DNA from 3 places in the Nonomuraea sp. C10 genome. Region 2 is predicted to be linked to each of the others. Evidence: predicted binding sites of a transcription regulator. Region 2 holds the regulator's gene; each other region holds the start of a gene.

Region 1 (6,794 bases), on a different contig from region 2:
CCGGCCCTGCGAAGCCCCGGCAACCCTCCCGGCTTGTGACTCGCGACCTGGCGAGGCCGACCGGGACAGGGTGCCAATTCCGGTCCGCGGTCAGGGTGGCCGCGGACGAAGATGAGGGAAGGCCTCGCTTCATGTCGCTCGACTTCGGTCCCGCCACTGCTCTCTCCTGCCGCGAGTGCGGCGCCCGCTATCCGCTCGGCCCCAACTTCGCCTGCGTCGAGTGTTTCGGGCCGCTGGAGGCGGCCTACGACTTCGGCGACGTCAAGAGGTCCGACATCGAGTCGGGCCCGGCCAGCATCTGGCGCTACCGTTCCCTGCTGCCGGTGCCCGCCGACGTCGCGAGCAAGCCCAACATGAACCCCGGCTGGACGCCGCTCGTCAAGGCGGGCAACCTGGGCCGGGCGCTCGGTCTCAAGTCCCTGTACGTGAAGGACGACTCGGGCAACCCCACCCACTCCTTCAAGGACCGGGTGGTGGCCATCGCCGTCGAGGCGGCCCGCAACTTCGGCTTCCACACGCTCTCCTGCTCCTCGACCGGAAACCTGGCCGGGGCCGTGACGGCCGCCGCCGCCAGGGCGGGCCTGGACGCGTGCGTGTTCATCCCCGCCGGGCTGGAGCAGGCCAAGATCGCCATGGCCCGCGTCTTCGGCGGCAGGCTCATCGGCATCGAGGGCACCTACGACGAGGTCAACCGGTTCTGCTCGGAGCTGATCGGGGACCCGATGGGCGACAAGTGGGGATTCGTCAACGTCAACCTGCGGCCCTACTACGCCGAGGGCTCCAAGACGCTCGCGTACGAGATCGCCGAGCAGCTCGGCTGGCGGCTGCCTGAGCAGATCGTCATCCCGATCGCGTCCGGCTCCCAGCTCACCAAGATCGACAAGGGCTTCAAGGAGCTGATCCGGCTCGGGCTGGTCGACGACACGCCCTACAAGGTCTTCGGGGCGCAGGCGCTCGGCTGCTCGCCGGTGTCGGCCGCCTACAAGGCCGGGCACGACGTGGTCCAGCCGGTCAAGCCCGACACCATCGCCAAGTCGCTGGCCATCGGCAACCCCGCCGACGGCCCTTACGTGCTCGACATCGCCCGGCGCACGGGCGGCGCCGTCGAGGACGTGACGGACGCCGAGATCGTGGCCGCCATCAAGCTGCTGGCCTCCACCGAGGGCATCTTCGCCGAGACGGCGGGCGGCGTCACGGTGGGCGTGCTGAAGAAGCTCGTCGAGACCGGGCAGCTCGACCCGGAGGCCGAGACCGTGGTGCTCAACACCGGCGACGGGCTCAAGACGCTCGACGCCGTCGCGGCCGACGCGCAGCCCACGGCCGTGATCCGGCCCTCCCTCGACGCGTTCCGCGCGACTGTCTGACAATCAGGAAAGGCGAGACCATAACATGAGCGTTTCTGTGCGGATTCCTACCATCCTGCGCACGTACACCGGGGGCAACGCGGAAGTGAGTGGGGAGGGCGCGACTCTCCGTGACGTCCTGGCCAAGCTCGATTCCGACTACCCGGGGATCGGCGCCCGCATTCTGGATGAATCGGGCAAGATTCGGCGTTTTGTTAACGTCTACGTGGGGGAAGAGGACGTCCGATTCGCCCAGGGTCTGGACACTCCGGCCCCTGAGGGCACGCAGATCTCCATCATCCCGGCCGTCGCGGGCGGCTGAGCCCCCCGCTCGGCGGAGCGATCGTCTGGAAGGCGCCCCATGTGGGCGCCTTCTCCCTTTTGTGGGAAATTCAACCTTGAACTACTCAGCTAGGGGTGAAATAAGGCTTTTGCGGATTGACTCTGTTGCCGACCGCCATGCCACAGGTATGGTCGAGTGCGATCGTCAGACGATATCCCCATAAGTCATGGCGATTGTGGGTCTCGCAGACGAATGGGCGAGATCCCTGAGCCCAGTAAGAGGAGTCGGAAGTGGCGCAGGGCACCGTCAAGTGGTTCAACGCGGACAAGGGCTACGGCTTCATCGCGGTAGACGGTGGTAAGGATGTATTCGTCCATTACTCGGCAATCATGATGGACGGGTATCGCTCTCTCGAACAGGGACAACGGGTCGAGTTCGAGATCACGCAGGGCCAGAAGGGGCCGCAGGCGGAATCCGTCCGCGCTGTCGCCTAGCTGGTGCGACCGGCAGCTCGCACGCCAGCGCAGTGCGTGTGACTGCCACCTCACATTGGGGTACGGCGGGCCGCCCGGGGCCCGCCGTACGGACACCTTCGACGGCGATCTGTTGACCTGGCCAGGTGTGGAGTCAGCTTGCACTCGACGGGGTAGAGTGCTAAACAGTCGTTGGCACTCTATGTTGATGAGTGCCAACGGGGATCGAGACGATGGGGCCTGCCGAACGGAGATGTGGGCCCACATGCCGTCGCGGGCGTCGGCTCGATCTCACCAGGACACCCTGCATCTGGGAGGTCTCGCCTAATGGCAGCCAAGATGATCGCGTTTGACGAGGACGCCCGGCGCGGTCTCGAGCGCGGGATGAACCAGCTCGCCGACGCGGTGAAGGTCACGCTGGGCCCGAAGGGCCGCAACGTCGTGCTGGAGAAGAAGTGGGGCGCCCCCACGATCACCAACGACGGTGTCTCGATCGCCAAGGAGATCGAGCTCGAGGACCCGTGGGAGAAGATCGGCGCCGAGCTGGTCAAGGAAGTCGCCAAGAAGACCGACGACGTCGCGGGCGACGGCACCACCACCGCTACCGTGCTCGCCCAGGCGCTCGTACGTGAGGGCCTGCGCAACGTCGCTGCCGGCGCCAACCCGATGGCCCTGAAGAAGGGCATCGAGGCGGCCGTGGAGCGCGTCAGCGAGGAGCTCTCCAAGCTGGCCAAGGACGTGGAGACCAAGGAGCAGATCGCCTCCACCGCCTCCATCTCCGCCGCCGACCCCGAGATCGGCTCGCTCATCGCCGAGGCGATGGACAAGGTCGGCAAGGAAGGCGTCATCACCGTCGAGGAGAGCAACACCTTCGGTCTGGAGCTGGAGCTCACCGAGGGCATGCGCTTCGACAAGGGCATGACGTCGATGTACTTCGTCACGGACTCCGACCGCATGGAGGCCGTGCTCGAGGACCCGTACATCCTGATCGTCAACTCGAAGATCTCGGCCAACAAGGACCTGCTGCCGCTGCTCGACAAGGTCGTGCAGTCCGGCAAGCCGCTCCTCATCATCGCCGAGGACATCGAGGGTGAGGCCCTGGCCACCCTGGTGGTCAACAAGATCCGCGGCCTCTTCCGCTCGGTCGCCGTCAAGGCCCCGGGCTTCGGCGACCGCCGCAAGGCCATGCTCGCCGACATCGCCATCCTCACCGGCGGCCAGGTCATCGCCGAGGAGGTCGGTCTCAAGCTGGAGAACGCCACCCTCGACCTGCTGGGCCGCGCCCGCAAGGTCGTGGTGACCAAGGACGAGACCACGATCGTCGACGGCGCCGGTGACGCCGACGCGATCGCCGGCCGGGTCAACGAGATCCGCGCCGAGATCGACCGCACCGACTCCGACTACGACCGGGAGAAGCTCCAGGAGCGCCTGGCCAAGCTGGCCGGCGGCGTGGCCGTCATCAAGGCCGGCGCCGCCACCGAGGTCGAGCTGAAGGAGCGCAAGCACCGCATCGAGGACGCCGTGCGCAACGCCAAGGCGGCCGTCGAGGAGGGCATCGTCCCCGGCGGTGGCGTGGCGCTGCTGCAGGCCGGCGCCAAGGCGTTCGACAAGCTGGAGCTGCCGGGCGACGAGGCCACGGGTGCGGCCATCGTGCGCAAGGCGCTGGAGGAGCCGCTCAAGCAGATCGCGGTCAACGCCGGCCTTGAGGGTGGCGTCGTGGTCGAGCGCGTCCGCAACCTCACCCCGGGTGAGGGCCTCAACGCGGCCAGCGGCGACTACGTCAACATGTTCGAGGCGGGCATCATCGACCCGGCCAAGGTGACGCGTTCGGCGCTGCAGAACGCCGCCTCGATCGCGGCGCTGTTCCTGACCACCGAGGCTGTCATCGCCGAGAAGCCGGAGAAGACCCCGGCCGCTCCCGCCGGCATGCCCGGCGGCGGTGACATGGACTTCTGATCGAGGGTTCTCGACCCGAGGTTCTCGCGAGCGGCCCGCGCCGGTGTTTCCGGTTCGGGCCGCTTCGCTTTTCCGACCGCCCTTATCGGCGGTTTTTCGGGTGCCGCCACTATCTGTAGAGAGCCGATAACGTTCTGATATACCTGGGCCGGCAGAAAACGATTAAAGGGACTTGACCCATCGCGACCACTGCGGTTGGGGCGCATAACCGGCGGCGGTCCAGGCGTGGTGGGCGAGCGTGTTGTCATGAAGGACCATCGCGTCGGCCCGGAACGCGCCGAAGGCGGCGAAACGCGTCTCGGCGGCGGCCAGCAGGGCGGTGGCGATGCCCTGGCGACGGTGAGCCGGATGGACGGCCAGGCGATAGAGATGGGCGCGCCACCCGTCCCAGCCCGCGATCAGCGTGCCGGCCAGCGCGCCGTCCAGCTCGGCCAGGAGCAGCGCCTGCGGGTCCCGCTCGACCAGCGCCCGCACCTTGCCGGCCGAGTCGTGACGGTCGGTGCCCTCGGCGGCGTGCAGCCAGAACTCCAGGACAGGTCCGACGTCCGCCAGGCCCCCCGGACGGATCGTTAGATCGCTCATGGGGGGAAGCTACCAATCCACCCGGATCCCCCGTATGGATCACGAGGTCTGCCAAAACGCGGCACCGCCCCCCGGAGGAGGCGGTGCGCTCGCGTGGTCAGATCCCGAAGTGCGGGACGATGTGGCCGCGCGCCAGGGTGTTGGCGGTGATGTTGAAGCCCACTACGGCCGGGCTGGTGTCGGTGTCGAGGCCGAGGGTGTCGACGCCGAGCGCGTGCACGGTGAACACGTAGCGGTGCGGGTCGCCGGGAGGCGGCGCGGCGCCGCCGTAGTCCTTGGAGCCGTAGTCGCTGCGGGCGTGCTTTGCGCCCTGCGGGAGACCCTTGAACTCGGGCGCGGTGCCGGCGCCCGTGGGCAGCTCGGTGACCGACGCCGGGATGTCGAACAGCACCCAGTGCCAGAAACCGCTGCCCGTGGGCGCGTCCGGGTCGAAACAGGTCACCGCGTAGCTGCGCGTCTCCGCCGGGGCGCCCGACCAGCGGAGGCTGGGGGAGAGGTTCTGGCCCGTCATGCCCCAGTCGTTGAAGACGTGGAGGTCGCTCAGCCTCTCCCCGTCCGTCATGTCGTCGCTGTGGACCGTGAGCGAGGGGACCGACGGCAGGTATTCGTGTGGCAGCGGTGCTGGCACGGCATCCTCCTTGGGTGAGAGCTCCTTGACGTCATCCTAGAAGTGATCCCCTACCCCGCCACCGTCCCTGTCACGGGGCGAGCTGGGGCGGCAGGGGCTTGCGGTGGAGGACCGTGAGCGAGGTGACGGCACGGGTGAGCACCACGTAGAGGCGGGCCAGGCCGCGGGGCTCGGCGTCGACGATGTCGGCCGGCTCCATCACGATGACGTGGTCGTACTCCAGGCCCTTGGCGAGCGTCGCCGGCACCACCAGGAGGCGGTGCTCCTGGGTGGAGTCGGGGTCGAGGACGGCGTGCGCGACGCCCGACAGCGACCCGGAGACGGCGGAGACGGCGGCGTCGGGGACGATGACGCCGATCGAGCCCTCGCGGGCCAGCGCGTCGCGGACCGCCTCGTGGAGGTCGCCGGCCGGCCGGATCGAGAGGGACCCGGCGCCGGGACGCAGGGACCGGGGCGGGGCGAGCCCGGGGGCGATCGACGGCAGCAGGCGGGCGGCGTAGTCGAGGACCTCGCGCGGCACGCGGAAGCCCAGCGTCAGCTCGGTGACCTCGCCGTCCTGCCCGAGATGCGTCAGGACCGACCGCCACGACGTGGTGGACCAGGGGGTGGTGCCCTGGGCCAGGTCGCCGAGCACGGTGGCGGAGCCGTTGCGGCAGCGGCGGCCGAGCGCCCGCAGTTGCATCTCCGACAGGTCCTGCGTCTCGTCCACGACGAGGTGGCCGAGCGAGGGCGTGCGCTCGATCAGGTCGCGCAGCTCGTCGAGGAGAGCCGCGTCGGCGGCGCTCCACTTGGCGGACTTCCATCCCCGGTACGGTTTCCGCCAGAGCAGCAGCTGCCGCTCCTCGGGCGACAGGTCGGACCTGGCGGCCCTGGCGAGGAACTCCTCGTCCGCCAGCAGCCGGTAGAGCACCTGCTCGGGCACCAGCTTCGGCCACACGGCGTCGACCAGCTGCTTGACCGGCCTGGACCGGGCCACCGCGTCCTGCACCCGGTCGTCGGGTGACTCGCCGCGCTGCTCCATCCGTACGAGCACGAGGTGCGCGAGCCGCTGGGCGAGGGCGGCGCGGCCGGGACCGTAGCGGGTGGTGCCGCGCAGCGAGGCGACGATCTCGCGCACCTCGTGGTCGGCCACCCGGAAGCGGTAGGCGCCCTTGGAGTAGACCAGGCCCTCTTCAGGCTTGACGATGTGGAGCCACAGGGCCCGCTTCAGCACGGCCGCCATCCGGGCGTCGCCCTTGACCGCGCCCACCGCGGGGTCCTCGGGGGCCGCGTGGTCGCCCAGCAGGCCGGCGACCGTGGTCTGGTCGACCTTGACCTCGCCCAGCGCGGGCAGCACCGAGGAGATGTAGGAGAGGAAGGCGCGGTTCGGCCCGACGATCATCACGCCCGCCCTGGCGAGCCGCTCGCGGTGGGTGAACAGCAGGTAGGCGGCCCGGTGGAGGCCGACCGCCGTCTTCCCGGTGCCCGGCGCGCCCTGCACGCAGACCGTACGGGTGAGCGCGGCGCGGACGATCTCGTCCTGGTCGGGC
Region 2 (6,794 bases):
CTGCGGCTCGACTCCGGCTACCCGCTGGCCGACGTGGCGCCCGGCGCGCGCCCCAAGGTCGCCGCGGCGCTGGCCGGCGGGCTGCTGGAGCCGGAGGCGTTCAAGGCCGGGCGCATGGTGCTCACCCTGCGCGGCCGGCTGCTGGCGGACGCGCTGGTCCGCGACCTGCTCACGTGATGAGGCGGATGTTGATCGGGTAGCGGTAGTTCTGGCCCCGCTGCGCCGCGATGGCGGCCTGGATCTGGAAGATCAGCGCGATGATCCAGACGATCGGCAGCAGCAGGAGGCCGATCAGGATGATCGAGAAGAGGGCGGCGACGATGAAGCCGATGAACATGGTGATCTGGAAGTTCAGCGCCTCCGCCGACTGGTCCCTGACGTACGGGGACTCGTCCTTCTTCATCAGGTAGACGATCAGCGGGCCGACCCAGGAGACCAGCAGGCCCAGCAGGTGGGAGACCATGGCCATGGTGGTGTCGTCGGTGCCCGGGCGCGGGCCGTACCTGCCGGGGACGTGCGGGGGCTGCCGGTGGGGGGCGGCGTAACCGTACGGAGGCTGCTGGTGACCGTACGGCGGCTGTGGCTGCTGCCCGTAGCCGTAACCAGGTTGCTGTCCGTACCCGGGCTGCTGTCCGTACCCGTACCCGTACCCGTACCCGTACCCGTAGCCGGGCTCGGAGCCGGGCTGCTGGCCGTAGCTGTACCCGGGCTCGGAACCGGGTTGCGGGCCGTAGCCCTGCGGAGGGCTGTCGGTGGGGATGCGGCGGGTCGCGTCCTCGTCGGACGGCGGTGGGTGCGGATCCTGGCTCACGATGCCTCCGTAACGAAGTCGATCAGTTCCTCGACCCGGCCGAGCAGTTCCGGCTCCAGGTCGGCGTAGGTCGAGACGGCGCCCAGAATGCGCCGCCACGCGTCGGCCGGCTCCATCCGCCAGCCCAGGGCGGCGATCACGCCCTCCTTCCACGGAACCCCGCGCGGCACCTCGGGCCAGGCCCGGATGCCCAGCGCGGACGGCTTGACCGCCTGCCAGATGTCGACGTACGGGTGGCCCACCACGAGGACGTGAGGCGAGGTCACCTGGGCCGCGATGCGGCTCTCCTTGGAGCCCGGCACCAGGTGGTCGACCAGCACTCCCAGCCGGCGCCCCGGCTCGGGGCCGAACTCGCCGACGATCGCGGGCAGGTCGTCGACGCCTTCCAGGTACTCCACGACCACGCCCTCGACCCGCAGGTCGTGACCCCAGATCTTCTCCACCAGCGCCGCGTCGTGCACGCCTTCGACGTAGATGCGGCTCTCCCTCGCGACCCTGGCCCGCAGCCCCTCGACCGCGATCGAGCCTGAGGCGCTGCGCCTGTGACCCCGCGGGGCGGCGGCGGCCTGCGGCCGCACCAGCGTCACGACCCGCCCTTCCAGCAGGAAAGCGGCGGGCGCCAGCGGGAACAGCCGCCGCTTGCCGAAGCGGTCCTCCAGCGTCACCGCCTCCTTGTCGCAGGCCACCACCGCGCCGCAGAAGCCGCTGTCGGCGTCCTCCACGACCAGGTCCGGTTCGGCGGCCACTTGGGGGATCTTCCCTTTGCCGGGACGCCGCCAGTTTCCCGCTAGAACATCGCCGTCGTACACACGGGGACCGTAGCAAATCACCCGGCCGTCGCGAGGCGCTTGCGATGGCCGCTCCGCCGCATCAGGACGACCACCGTCACGATGATCGCGCCGAGCACGCCCACGCCGGGGATGAGCAGCAGCGCCGCCAGTCCTCCCACGATGCCGCCGGCCGCCGAGAGCGCGTCCCTGCCCACGCCGAACAGCACGTCACCCTGTTCCTGGATGACGCAGGTGAGCTGGTACTCGCCCGCGGCGGGCGCGTTGACCAGCAGGATCTGCTCCCACGTCCGGCTGCCGGCCGTGACCGTCTGCGAGCCCGGCGCGTTGACGAGCCGCGCCTGGCCGGGCCCGCCGGAGATCTCGCAGCGGTAGTTCACCCGGGCGTCGGTGGAGACGTAGACGGACGGTCGGTCGTCGGGGTCGAGCGAGACCGTGACCGTCTCGCCGGCGGCGAACGTCGTGGACGGGGCGATGTCCTCGACGGTGTTCACGATGCCGGTGACGAACAGGACCACGCCCGCCACGACGCACGCGACGGCCACGCCCCACGCGACCGCGATCCACCGCAGCCGCGGGCGGAGCTCCTTCGGGTCCACCTGGCGTCCGTAGGGTGCTCCCGGCGGCCCGTACTGCGGCCCGCCGAACTGCGGCTGCTGCCCGTACCCGTAGCCGGGCTGCTGCTGACCGTACGGACTCCCGCCGTACGGCCCGGGACCCGCTTGGGGCGGGGGCCCGTAGGGGCCGGGGGGTTGAGATCCGTACGGGTTCGGGCCGGAATGTGGGGGTGGCGGCGCGTACGGGGAAGGTTCACCCTGGGGATAAGGCTGACCAAAAGGAGGATCCTGCCCTGAAGGCGGATCAACAGGCCGCTGGGGTGGATTGTCGTTCATGTCGGCAATTGTGATGCTTGTCGTTCACGCGTGCCAGCAGCGGGGACAACGGTGTTATCGCACCCTGTGAGCGAGACCCGTACACTTGGCACTCGGGAACACAGAGTGCTAGGTCTGGCGTTTCCCTGAAAGCGGCGGTAGGAGGTGCGCACGTGCTCGACGATCGGAAGCTCGCGGTGCTACGCGCCATTGTCGAAGACTACGTTTCGACCAACGAACCGGTGGGCTCCAAGGCGCTCGCCGAGCGTCACAATCTGAAGGTGTCGCCGGCGACCGTGAGAAACGACATGGCGGCGCTGGAGGAGCAGGGTTACATCGCCCAGCCCCACACCAGCGCCGGGCGCGTGCCGACGGACAAGGGCTATCGCCTGTTCGTCGACAGGCTCTCCCAGGTCAAGCCCCTGTCGGGGGCCGAGCGCCGGGCCATCGAGACGTTCCTGGCGGGAGCGGTCGACCTCGACGACGTGGTGATGCGCACGGTGCGGCTGCTCGCGCAGCTCACCCGTCAGGTCGCCGTCGTGCAGTACCCGACGCTCAACCGCTCGACCGTGCGCCACGTCGAGCTGGTGCCGCTCCACGACCGCCGCGTCATGCTGGTGCTGATCACCAACATGGGCCGCGTCGAGCAGCGCATGGTCGAGCTGCCCGAGGTGGTGGAGGAGCACCGCATCGCCCACATGCGCGGGGTGCTCAACGACTGCCTCGACGGCTGCGGCCTGAGCAGCGTGCCCGAGCTGGTCTCGGACCTGCCCGAGCGGCTGCCGGTCGACGAGCGGCCGGCGATGGCCACGATCCTGTCCGTCCTGCTGGAGACGCTCGTCGAACGGCACGACGAGAAGATCGTGTTCGCCGGGGCGGCCAACCTCGCCGGCGCCGACCTCAGCGTCGGCCTGCGCGAGGTGCTCGAAGCGCTGGAAGAGCAGGTGGTGCTCATGCGCCTGCTCGGCGAGACTTCCTCAGACACACCTTCCGCCCTCACCGTGCGCATCGGATCGGAGAACGCCTACACCGGACTGCGGGGCACGTCCATCGTCGCGACGGGATACGGTCAAGGCGACAACCAACTGGCCCGGCTCGGCGTTCTGGGCCCCACCAGGATGGACTACCCCGTGACGATGGGCGCCGTGCGCGCGGTGGCACGCTACGTCAGCCAGATTCTGGCTGCATCTTAAGAGGTCGATAAGTGGCAAACAGCGACTATTACGCCGCCCTCGGGGTGCGCCGTGACGCCAGTCAGGACGAGATCAAGAAGGCCTACCGCCGGCTGGCCCGCGAGCTGCACCCCGACGTGAACCCTGACCCCGCCACGCAGGAGCGGTTCAAGGAGATCACGCAGGCCTACGAGGTGCTCTCCGATCCGAACAAGCGCCAGATGTACGACCTGGGCGGCGACCCGTTCGGCGGCGCCGGGGCGGGTGCGCCGGGCGGCGGCTTCGGCGCCGGCTTCCCGTTCAGCGACATCATGGACGCGTTCTTCGGCACCGCCACGGGCGGCGCCCGCGGCCCGCGCTCGCGCGCCCGCCGCGGCCGCAACGCGACGATCCGGGTCGAGCTCGACCTGCGCGAGACCGCGTTCGGCACCACCCGGGAGCTCCAGGTCGACACGGCCGTGCTGTGCGAGGTGTGCCAGGGCGTCGGCGCGGCGCCCGGCACCCACCCCGACACCTGCGACATGTGCAACGGCCGCGGCGAGATCTCCCAGGTCACCCGGTCCTTCCTCGGGCAGGTCATGACCACGCGGCCGTGCCCGCAGTGCGGCGGCTTCGGCAGCATCATCCGCCACCCGTGCCAGGAGTGCTCGGGCGACGGCCGGGTCCGCACCCGCCGCACGATCAAGGTCCGCATCCCCGCGGGCGTCGAGGACGGCACCCACATCCAGCTCGCCGGCGAGGGCGAGATCGGCCCCGGCGGCGGCCCGCCCGGCGACCTCTTCCTGGAGATCGTCGAGCGCTCCCACGAGATCTTCGAGCGGCGCGGCGACGACCTCCACTGCACCGTCCAGATCCCGATGACGGCCGCCGCGCTCGGCACCGTGCTCACCGTCGAGACCCTCGACGGCGCCGAGGAGATCGACGTCCGCCCCGGCACGCAGTCGGGTCAGGTCATCACCATGTATGGTCGCGGCGTGCAGCGCCTCAACGAGACCGGCCGCGGCGACCTGCTCATCCACGTGAACGTGGAGACCCCGTCCCGCCTCGACCCCCCGCAGGAGGAGCTGCTGCGCGAGCTGGCCAAGCTGCGCGGCGAGGAGCGGCCGCCGGGCAAGTTCGCGCCCGGCCAGCAGGGTTTCTTCTCCCGCCTCCGCGACGCCTTCAACGGCCGCTGACGACGGGCGCGGCGGCCGGTCAGCGGACCCCGTTGACCGCCTCCGCGGGCTGCGCCGCCAGGAGTTCCTCCGGGAGGGTCACCTGTGCCGTGACGCCGCGGCCGGGCGACGGATGCAGCGACACCCGCACGCCCAGCCGCTCGGCCAGCCTGCCCACCACGTGGTGGCCCAGGCAGCGGGTCGGCGCCACCAGGAAGCTCTGCTCGCCCCGCAGCCGGGCGTTGGCCGCGGCCAGTTCCCCGGCCGTCATGCCCATGCCGTAGTCGGAGATCGTGACGCGGCACTCACCCTCGGCGGCGCGTGACACCACGTCCACCTCCGACTCGGGCGGCGAGTAGCCCAGCGCGTTCTCCATCAGCTCGGCCAGCATGTGCGCCACCTCCGCCACCACCGGACCCCGCACGTGCGCCCGGCCCACCACCCGCAGCGCCACCCGGTGGTGCTCCTCGACCTCGGCCAGCACCGACCGGAGCACCTCGTCCACCGGCACCGGTTCCGACGAGCGCCGCTGCCCCCGCGTGCCGGTCAGGACCAGCAGGCTCTCGGCGTTCCTGCGCAGACGGCTGGTCACGCGGTCCAGCTCGCACAGCCTGGCCAGCACGGCGGGATCCGACTCGTCGCGCTGCAGCACGCTGATGAACGTCAGCTGCCGGTGCACCAGATCCCGGTGCCGCGTCCCCAGCTCGCCCAGCGACGCGGCCGCGTCCCGCCGGATCGCCGCCCGCCCGGCCGCGATCCGCACCGCCGCCTCATGTATGTCACCCAGCGCCCCTGCCAGCCGCGCGAACTCCCCAGCGGTTCCCCCGTTCCGGATCGCCCCGCCGACCTTGTCCGAGCCCTCCCCACCGGAGGAGGCGCCCCCGAAGCCCGAAACGGTCCCCTGCGCGGGCTCCTCACCGAGGCGGAACGTGCTCTCGTACGGAGGCTCGCCTCCCTGGAGGTGCTTGTCGCGGGATGTGCTTTCGTACGGTGGCGCGACCTCCAGAGGGTGCTTGTCCCGGGTTGTGTTCTCGTGCGTGGGCTCGACCCTGAGGGGGTGCTTGCTGGGAAGTGAGTGGGCTCTGTCGCTGAGTGGGTGTTTGACGCGGAATGGGAGGCCTGGGACTTCGCGTGAGTGGTCCGGGTGCGCGTCCGAGGTCGGGCGGCTCGCCGGCTGGCCTGGAGTCCCGGCTCTGCGGGTTTCTCTCCCGTACGAGGCATTTCCGAGGCTTGGAAGGCGTGCCGACGGCAGAGGGAAAGAGGCGTCGTAGGCGCGCCACAGGTGGGCGGGGCGAGTCCCTGGGGCGTGGAGGCCGGACGGGGGCGGGCCGGGGACGGCGAGGCGGGGCGTCTCCGCTGCCTCCAGGGTGGCGATGTGGCGTGCCAGGGCGGTGGCCTCGCCGGTGAGCCTGCGGAGGGGGCGCGTGATCGAACGTGCCATGAGCGCCCCCAGCGCCCCCATGACCAGCAGGAACGCGGCACCCAGACCGGCCAGCCAGGTCAGGTGCCGGGTGTGGCGTTCGCGGGCCGCCGTCGCCAGGACATGTGCTTCGCGTCCGGCCGCGTGCTGCACGGCGCGCAGGGCGTCGGCGTAGGCGCCGCTGGCCGAGAGCCAGGTACGCGTGCGGACCGTCAGAGGCGTGCCGGGGGAGGCGGCGAGGGCCCGGCGTTCCAGCCGTGCCGTCCTGGCCGCCGGAGCGCCCCGCTGTGTCCGCTCCAGCGCGGCCACGCCTTGAGGACCGGCGGTTCGGCGGTACCGGTCCAGGGCGTCCGTCATGGAGGCGCGGGCCTCCAGGAAGGTGATGTACTCGACCTGGGTGAACGCGCCCGTCGCGAAGGCCGCCGTGACCACCGCCCGCTGCCGTGCGGCCGCCTCCTTGGCCCGGCTGATGGCCTCCAGCGCCTGCAACCGTCTCAGCAGCGACGGGTCTGTCCGGCCTGACTCCGCGCCGAACGACCCGTCGGCCAACTCCGTGATCACATCGGTGAACGCCTCG
Region 3 (6,794 bases), on a different contig from region 2:
CGGTCGACGCGCTGACGTTGCCGGGGGTCCGCGACGCGATGACGCGCGTGATCGCCACCGGGGGCAGCATGCGGACCCTCGACAGGGTGCCGAGCTGGTTCATGACGGCCGGGGCGGAGGCCGCCGGCCTGCCCGCCCGGTGGGGCGGCAACCTGCCCGAGGTCGCGTACAACTTCTACCTGCTGCGCACCCCGATCGTGGTGGGCATGCTGAGCTCGCTGTTCGAGGAGCTGTGGAGCCGGGCGGTCCCGCTGCCGTGGGGGCGCAGGGGCGACGCCATGGCGCAGGTGGTCCGCCTGGCCGCGCAGGGCCTGTCGGACGAGGCGATCGCCCGCCACCTCGGCGTGTCGGTCCGTACGGTGCGCACGAGGTTCGCCGAGGCCATGACCGAGCTGGGGGCGCAGTCGCGGTTCCAGGCGGGTGTGGAGGCGGCGCGGCGCGGATGGCTCGACCAATGACCACCATGGGCGCCGCCCCGGTCTTATGGTGGGAAGGTGCCGGAAGACGTCCCCCGCGACCCGTTCGCGGATGATCCCGACGACCCGTCCTCGGCGATGGGCGGGTTCGACGACGCCGAGCCGCTGACCGCCGCCGAGCGCGACGAGGCGATCACCGACCTGGCCGACGTGGAGGTCTTCCGTTCCCTGCTCGAACCGCAGGGCGTGCTGGGGCTCGTGCTCGACTGCCCGGAGTGCGGCGAGCAGCACTTCTTCGACTGGGACCTGCTGCGCGGCAACCTGCGCCAGATGATCGAGCAGGGCCGGCCGCAGGTGCACGAGCCGGCGTTCCATCCCGACCCGGCCGACTACGTCACCTGGGAGTACGCCAGAGGCTACGTCGACGGCGTCATCGACACCGAGGAGCGCCGCTGATCGAGGACGTCCGCGACCAGCACGGCGAGCACCCGCGCGGCGGGGTCGTGGTGGTCGGGAAGCCCTCCGGCGGCGAGCGCGTCGAGCAGCGCGTCGCTCTCGTCCTCTGGCGTCAAGCGGACTCCAGCTCGGCCATCTGCCTCAGCCTGGCGAGCGCCCGGTGCTGGGCGACGCGTACGGCGCCTGGTGACATGCCGAGTACATTACCGGTCTCCTCGGCGGACAGCCCGGACACCACACGCAACAGCAGCAGCTCGCGCTGGTTGCGCGGCAGCCGGGCGAGCAGCCTGCGGGCGTGCTCCACCTCGATGTAGCGGACGACGGTCTCCTCCGGCCCCGGCCCGTCGTCGGGCCCGTCGGGCAGGTCCTGTGTCGGCACGGCCGAGCGCACGGAGCTGCGCAGCGCGTCGGCCACCTTGTGCGAGGCGATGCCGAACACGAAGGACGCGAACGGCCGTCCCATGTCGCGGTATCGCGGCAGCGCGGACAGGACCGCGATGCACACTTCTTGGGCCACGTCATCTGCTATGTGATATTGCCCCGACACCCTGCCCAGCCTGGCGCGGCAATAGCGCACCACCATCGGACGCAACTCGCCGAGCAAGGATTCGATCGCGGTGCGATCGCCCTGCACGGCGAGGGTTGTCAGTTCTCTTAGGTCGGAGTCATCCGTCCGTGCCGGAAGTCTCGACGCGAGCCTTACCCCAATTTTGGCGTCGGCGACGCTTCCCTCGCTCACGATAGGCATGATGCCCGCGTTGATCCGGCATGTCGTCATGGCGAACGGCTACGGATTGGTCACATTGACGCGACGATAACTCTCGGTAATCGGGTGACAACACTAAGCCTTTGGCTGTGGCGCAATATTTCACCGAATAACCCGATACGCACGACATTTGTCAGACGTGGACGCTTACCGCCTGCTTGAGGTTTACCGAATTAATCCGACATTCTCCATCAAGATTCGCCGCCCGCTACATGACATACCACTGGCGTTTCGAAAGCAGGTACGACTGCGAAACCGGTCCGGGCGGTGACCGAAAACCACGACGGCCCGCACCGGAGCCGGTGCGGGCCGTGAGGAGCCGGACGTGGGTCAGTGGCCGTGGCCGTGACCGTGGCCCTGGCCGGCGGCCGGAGCCTCCTCCTCGGGCTTGTCGACGACGAGCGCCTCGGTGGTCAGCAGCATCCCCGCGATCGACGCGGCGTTCTGCACGGCCGAGCGGGTGACCTTGACCGGGTCGATGACGCCCTGGGCGAGCAGGTCGCCGTACTCGCCGGTGGCGGCGTTGAGGCCGTTGCCGGCGGACAGCTCCGCCACCTTGTGCGTGACGACGTAGCCCTCCAGACCGGCGTTCTCGGCGATCCAGCGGGTCGGCTCGACCAGCGCGCGGCGCACGATGGCCACACCGGTCGCCTCGTCGCCCGTCAGGCCGAGGTCGTCGACCTCCTTGGCGACGTGGATCAGCGCCGAGCCGCCGCCGGAGACGATGCCCTCCTCGATGGCCGCGCGGGTCGCGGAGATCGCGTCCTCGAGACGGTGCTTCTTCTCCTTGAGCTCCACCTCGGTGGCGGCGCCGACGCGCAGCACGCACACGCCGCCGGCCAGCTTCGCCAGGCGCTCCTGGAGCTTCTCGCGGTCCCAGTCGCTGTCGGACTGCTCGATCGCGAGCTTGATCTCCTTGACGCGGTCCTCGATGGCCGCGGCGTCACCGGCGCCGTCGACGATCGTGGTGCTGTCCTTGTCGATCACGATGCGGCGGGCGGTGCCGAGCACCTCCAGGCCGACGTTCTCCAGCTTGAGGCCGATCTCCTCGCTGACGACCTGGCCGCCGGTGAGGATGGCCATGTCCTGCAGCATCGCCTTGCGGCGGTCGCCGAAGCCCGGGGCCTTGACGGCGACGGAGGTGAACGTGCCGCGGATCTTGTTGGTGACCAGGACGGCCAGGGCCTCGCCCTCGACGTCCTCGGCGACCACGAGCAGCGGCTTCTTGGTCTGGGCGATCTGCTCCAGCAGCGGGAGGAAGTCCGCGATGGAGGAGATCTTGCCCTGGGTGAGCAGGATGTAGGCGTCCTCCAGGACGGCCTCCATGCGCTCGGTGTCGGTGACCATGTAGGCCGACAGGTAGCCCTTGTCGAACTGGAGACCCTCGGTGAACTCCAGGTCCATGCCCATGGCGTTGGACTCTTCGACGGTCAGCACGCCGTCCTTGCCGACCTTGTCGAACGCCTCGGCGATCAGCTCACCGATCTTGGCGTCCTGGGCGGAGATCGTCGCGACGTTGGCGATCTCCTTCTTGTCCTCGACCGGCCGGGCGGAGGCGAGCAGCTTGTCGCTGACCTCCTTGGCGGCCTTGTCGATGCCGCGCTTGAGCGACAGCGGCGAGGCGCCGGCCGCGACGTTGCGCAGGCCCTCGCGGACCATGGCCTGGGCCAGGACGGTCGCGGTGGTGGTGCCGTCACCCGCGATGTCGTTGGTCTTGGTGGCCACTTCCTTGGCGAGCTGGGCGCCGAGGTTCTCGTAGCGCTCCTCAAGCTCGATCTCGCGGGCGATGGTCACGCCGTCGTTCGTGATCGTCGGAGCACCGAACTTCTTGTCGATGACGACGTTGCGGCCGCGGGGGCCGAGGGTTACCTTCACGGCATCCGCGAGGGCGTTGACGCCGCGCTCGAGCGCGCGCCGGGCGTCCTCGTCGAATTCCAGGATCTTGGCCATTTTGCTGAAAGTCCTCTCCTAGCGTCGAAGGCCCCGGGGGCTCTAGAGCGCCCGGGGCCCGACACAACCGGCTTACTTCTCGATGATCGCGAGAACGTCGCGGGCGGAGAGCACGAGGTACTCCTCGCCGCCGTACTTGACCTCGGTGCCGCCGTACTTGCTGTAGAGGACGATGTCGCCCTCACTGACGTCGAGCGGAATCCGCTTCTCGCCGTCCTCGTCCCAGTTGCCGGGACCCACCGCGAGGACCTTGCCCTCCTGCGGCTTCTCCTTGGCGGTGTCGGGAATGACCAGGCCGGAAGCGGTGGTCTGCTCTGCCTCAAGCGGCTGAACCACGATGCGGTCGCCGAGCGGCTTAACGGGAACCTTGGTGGCGGTCGTCACGATCGGACCTCCCCTTCAGATGTGACTGATTAGAAGAGGCGACCAGCTGGGCCTGCCGTCGCGGGTGCCAGACCTGCCTCGTCGCACGTTGGCACTCTCAAGGGGAGAGTGCCAACAGGAAACATATGCAAGAGGGGCTTGACAGTCAACACGAACTCGTCTGCTCACAGCGATCGTGGGCAAGCTTTCACGAGGTCGACCCGGACTCCGGAGCCTCCTGGAGCTCCAGCCTACGTCCGCGCGGGCCCCTCACGGGCCGACACGCTGGCCCGGAAGCACTCCGTACGGGCGCTACCGTCGTATGCCGTGGATCTCGACGCCTTCACCGCGCTGCTGACCCCGCGCGGCCGCGAAGCCCTGGCCGAGGCGCAGGAGCTCGTCGGCGCCGACCCCGTCGCCGCCGCCACGCGGCTGCGCAGGACCCACGACGCCGCGCTCACCTCGGCCGCGCTCACCCAGGCCCGGCTGCGCGAGCGGGCCAAGGCCAAGTTCGGCGCCGACGCCGGGCGCATGTTCTTCACCCCGCACGGCCTGGAGCAGGCGACCAGGGCCGAGGTGGCCGCCCACCGGGCGCGGCGGCTGGGCGCGGCTCCCGGGCCGCGCGTGGCCGACGCCTGCTGCGGCGTCGGGGGCGACCTGCTGGCGCTGGCGCGGGCCGGCTGCGCGGTCGACGCCGTGGACACCGACCCGCTCTCGGTCGCCGTGGCCAGGGCCAACGCCGAGGCGCTCGGGGTGGCCGACCTGGTGACCGTACGGGTGGGCGACGCCGCCGAGGTGCGGCCGGAGGCCTACGACGTGCTGTTCGCCGACCCCGCCCGGCGCACCTCCAGGGGCAGGACGTTCGACCCGCTCGCCTACTCGCCGTCCTGGCCCGTGGTGCTCGGCCTGCTGGGCAGGGCGCGGGTCGGCTGCGTGAAGGTCGCTCCGGGCATCCCGTACGAGTTCATCCCGGACGACGCGGAGGCCGAGTGGGTCTCGTACAAGGGCGAGGTGAAGGAGGCCACCCTGTGGACCGGCCGCCCGCCGGAAGGTGCGCGGCGCGCGACGCTGCTGCCGGGCGGGCACACGCTCACCGCCACCGGCGCCCGCGCGGCCACCGGGCCGGTCGGGCGGTACGTGTACGAGCCGGACGGGGCGGCCGTCAGGGCGCATCTCGTGGGCGAGGTGGCCGAGCTGGTGCGCGGGTGGCTGCCCGACCCGATGATCGCCTACATCTCGGGGGACGAGCCGGTCGACACCCCGTGGGCCACCCGCTACGAAATACAGCACGTGCTGCCGTTCTCGCTGAAGCGGCTCAGGGCCGCGCTGAGGGAGCGCGGAGTGGGCAACGCCGTCATCAAGAAACGCGGCTCGGCGGTCGATATAGAACGCCTGCGGGCCGACCTCAGGCTTTCCGGCGACAGGACCGCCGTGGTCATTCTGACGCGCGTATCCGATAAGCCCACTGTCCTGATCTGCGACCCCAGCCCACCTGCGTGAATGACAAATCAGGGCGATTCACCGATAAGCGCGACGTTTTTCTTCGCCCCTGACGGACCTTGATCGAAAGGCTAAGGTGGGCGGGCGGGAGTCCTCCCCCCTCTTGCGGTGAGCCGCGTTCTCCTTCTTATCTGCAAATCGGACCATCCCACCGCTACGCGGCAGACCGTCGACAGCGAAGGAGCCTTTCGGTGGACCATTCCAACCACACCACTCTGCTGCAGGCGGCGGGTGGCCAGACCGCCATCTCGGAGCGGATGCGGGAGCTGCTGGCGCGTGCCGCCCAGGATCACGTGTACGAGCAGCGCACGCAGGGAGCCGTGCTCGACGAGATCCGCCAGCGGCTGGAGGGCATGGAATGGCTCCTGCGCGAGGTGCGCGAGCGCGAGCTGGGCGGCCTGAGCGGCACCCTGGAGACCGTCAGCGGCCGGCTGGACGACATCGCCGCCAAGCCGCCCCTGTGGGCCGAGGGCCTGGCCCAGCACGTCGAGGCGGTGCGCGACCACGTCGACGCGGTGGGCGAGCAGGTCGGCGGCGTCGACTCGGCCGTGGAGTCGGTCGGCAAGCGCGTCCACCCGGTCATGGAGCTGCCGAAGCTGCGCGCCGACGTCACCGCCGTGTGCGAGGGGATGGAGGAGACGCTGGGCCGGCTGCAGACGGTGGTCGACTTCACCGACGACATGGCCAAGCGGATGGGTGACGTCACGGCCAGGCTGGCGCAGGTGAGCGCGGGCATGGAGGTGGCCGCCGGCCGGTTCACCCGGCTCGACAAGTCGCTGGCCGAGCTCAACTCCCGCACCGACCGCGTCGAGGGCGTGGTGCTCGACCTGTCCGACACCTTCGACGAGCGGGTGGCGAGCGCCGCCCGCGAGGTGCGGGCCCGGGTCGACGAGGTCGGCGAGCACCTGTCCGGACGCTTCGACGGCGTCGACGGCCGGGTCGACCGGGTCGAGAGCCGGCTCATGGCGCTCGACACCCGGTTCGAGACGGCCGAGGAGAGCCTGGCCGACGTCGACGCCCGCCTGCGCGGCGTGGACGCCCGCGTTACCTCCCACACCGGCCGCTTCGACGCCATCGACGCCCGCCTGGCCTCCCACGCGGGCCGCTTCGACGCCCTCGACGAGCACCTCGACACGCACACCGGCCGCTTCGACGTGATCGACGAGCGGCTCACCGCCCACGCCGACCGCCTCGACGCCGCGGACACGCGGCTGACCGGCCGCTTCGACGCCGTCGACCGGCACCTCGTCACGCACGCGGACAGGTTCGACGCCATCGACGAGCGGCTGACCGCCCAGGTCGGGCGGTTCGACACGGTCGAGGACCGGCTGACCGCGCAGGAC

Evidence for each region. The regulator HrcA, encoded in region 2, represses chaperone genes, less so after heat shock. The targets are predictions, from matches to a motif close to TTGGCACTCTCNNNNNGAGAGTGCCAA.
Region 1: a site for HrcA is predicted at 2,292-2,318, ahead of groL (chaperonin GroEL). Genes of this name have one in related genera too.
Region 3: a site for HrcA is predicted at 4,061-4,087, ahead of groES (co-chaperone GroES). Genes of this name have one in related genera too.

Annotation. Positions count from the first base shown of each region.
Region 1 is NZ_VPFF01000003.1:194,438-201,231, reverse strand. It holds SAM riboswitch class I at 1-118, shown strand, start outside; gene thrC (threonine synthase) at 132-1,364, shown strand; gene FR742_RS32390 (MoaD/ThiS family protein) at 1,390-1,665, shown strand; gene FR742_RS32385 (cold-shock protein) at 1,917-2,120, shown strand; gene groL (chaperonin GroEL) at 2,427-4,055, shown strand; gene FR742_RS32375 (GNAT family N-acetyltransferase) at 4,218-4,637, opposite strand; gene FR742_RS32370 (YbhB/YbcL family Raf kinase inhibitor-like protein) at 4,735-5,265, opposite strand; gene FR742_RS32365 (AAA family ATPase) at 5,336-6,794, opposite strand, start outside.
Region 2 is NZ_VPFF01000001.1:5,827,860-5,834,653, reverse strand. It holds gene hemW (radical SAM family heme chaperone HemW) at 1-177, shown strand, start outside; gene FR742_RS26745 (DUF4870 domain-containing protein) at 170-811, opposite strand; gene FR742_RS26740 (DUF3097 domain-containing protein) at 808-1,620, opposite strand; gene FR742_RS26735 (hypothetical protein) at 1,638-2,198, opposite strand; gene hrcA (heat-inducible transcriptional repressor HrcA) at 2,645-3,664, shown strand; gene dnaJ (molecular chaperone DnaJ) at 3,676-4,818, shown strand; gene FR742_RS26720 (nitrate- and nitrite sensing domain-containing protein) at 4,838-6,794, opposite strand, start outside.
Region 3 is NZ_VPFF01000003.1:2,208,493-2,215,286, reverse strand. It holds gene FR742_RS42595 (helix-turn-helix transcriptional regulator) at 1-458, shown strand, start outside; gene FR742_RS42590 (DUF5319 family protein) at 495-872, shown strand; gene FR742_RS44980 (hypothetical protein) at 833-988, opposite strand; gene FR742_RS42585 (sigma-70 family RNA polymerase sigma factor) at 985-1,620, opposite strand; gene groL (chaperonin GroEL) at 1,969-3,588, opposite strand; gene groES (co-chaperone GroES) at 3,661-3,975, opposite strand; gene FR742_RS42570 (THUMP-like domain-containing protein) at 4,279-5,451, shown strand; gene FR742_RS42565 (hypothetical protein) at 5,643-6,794, shown strand, end outside.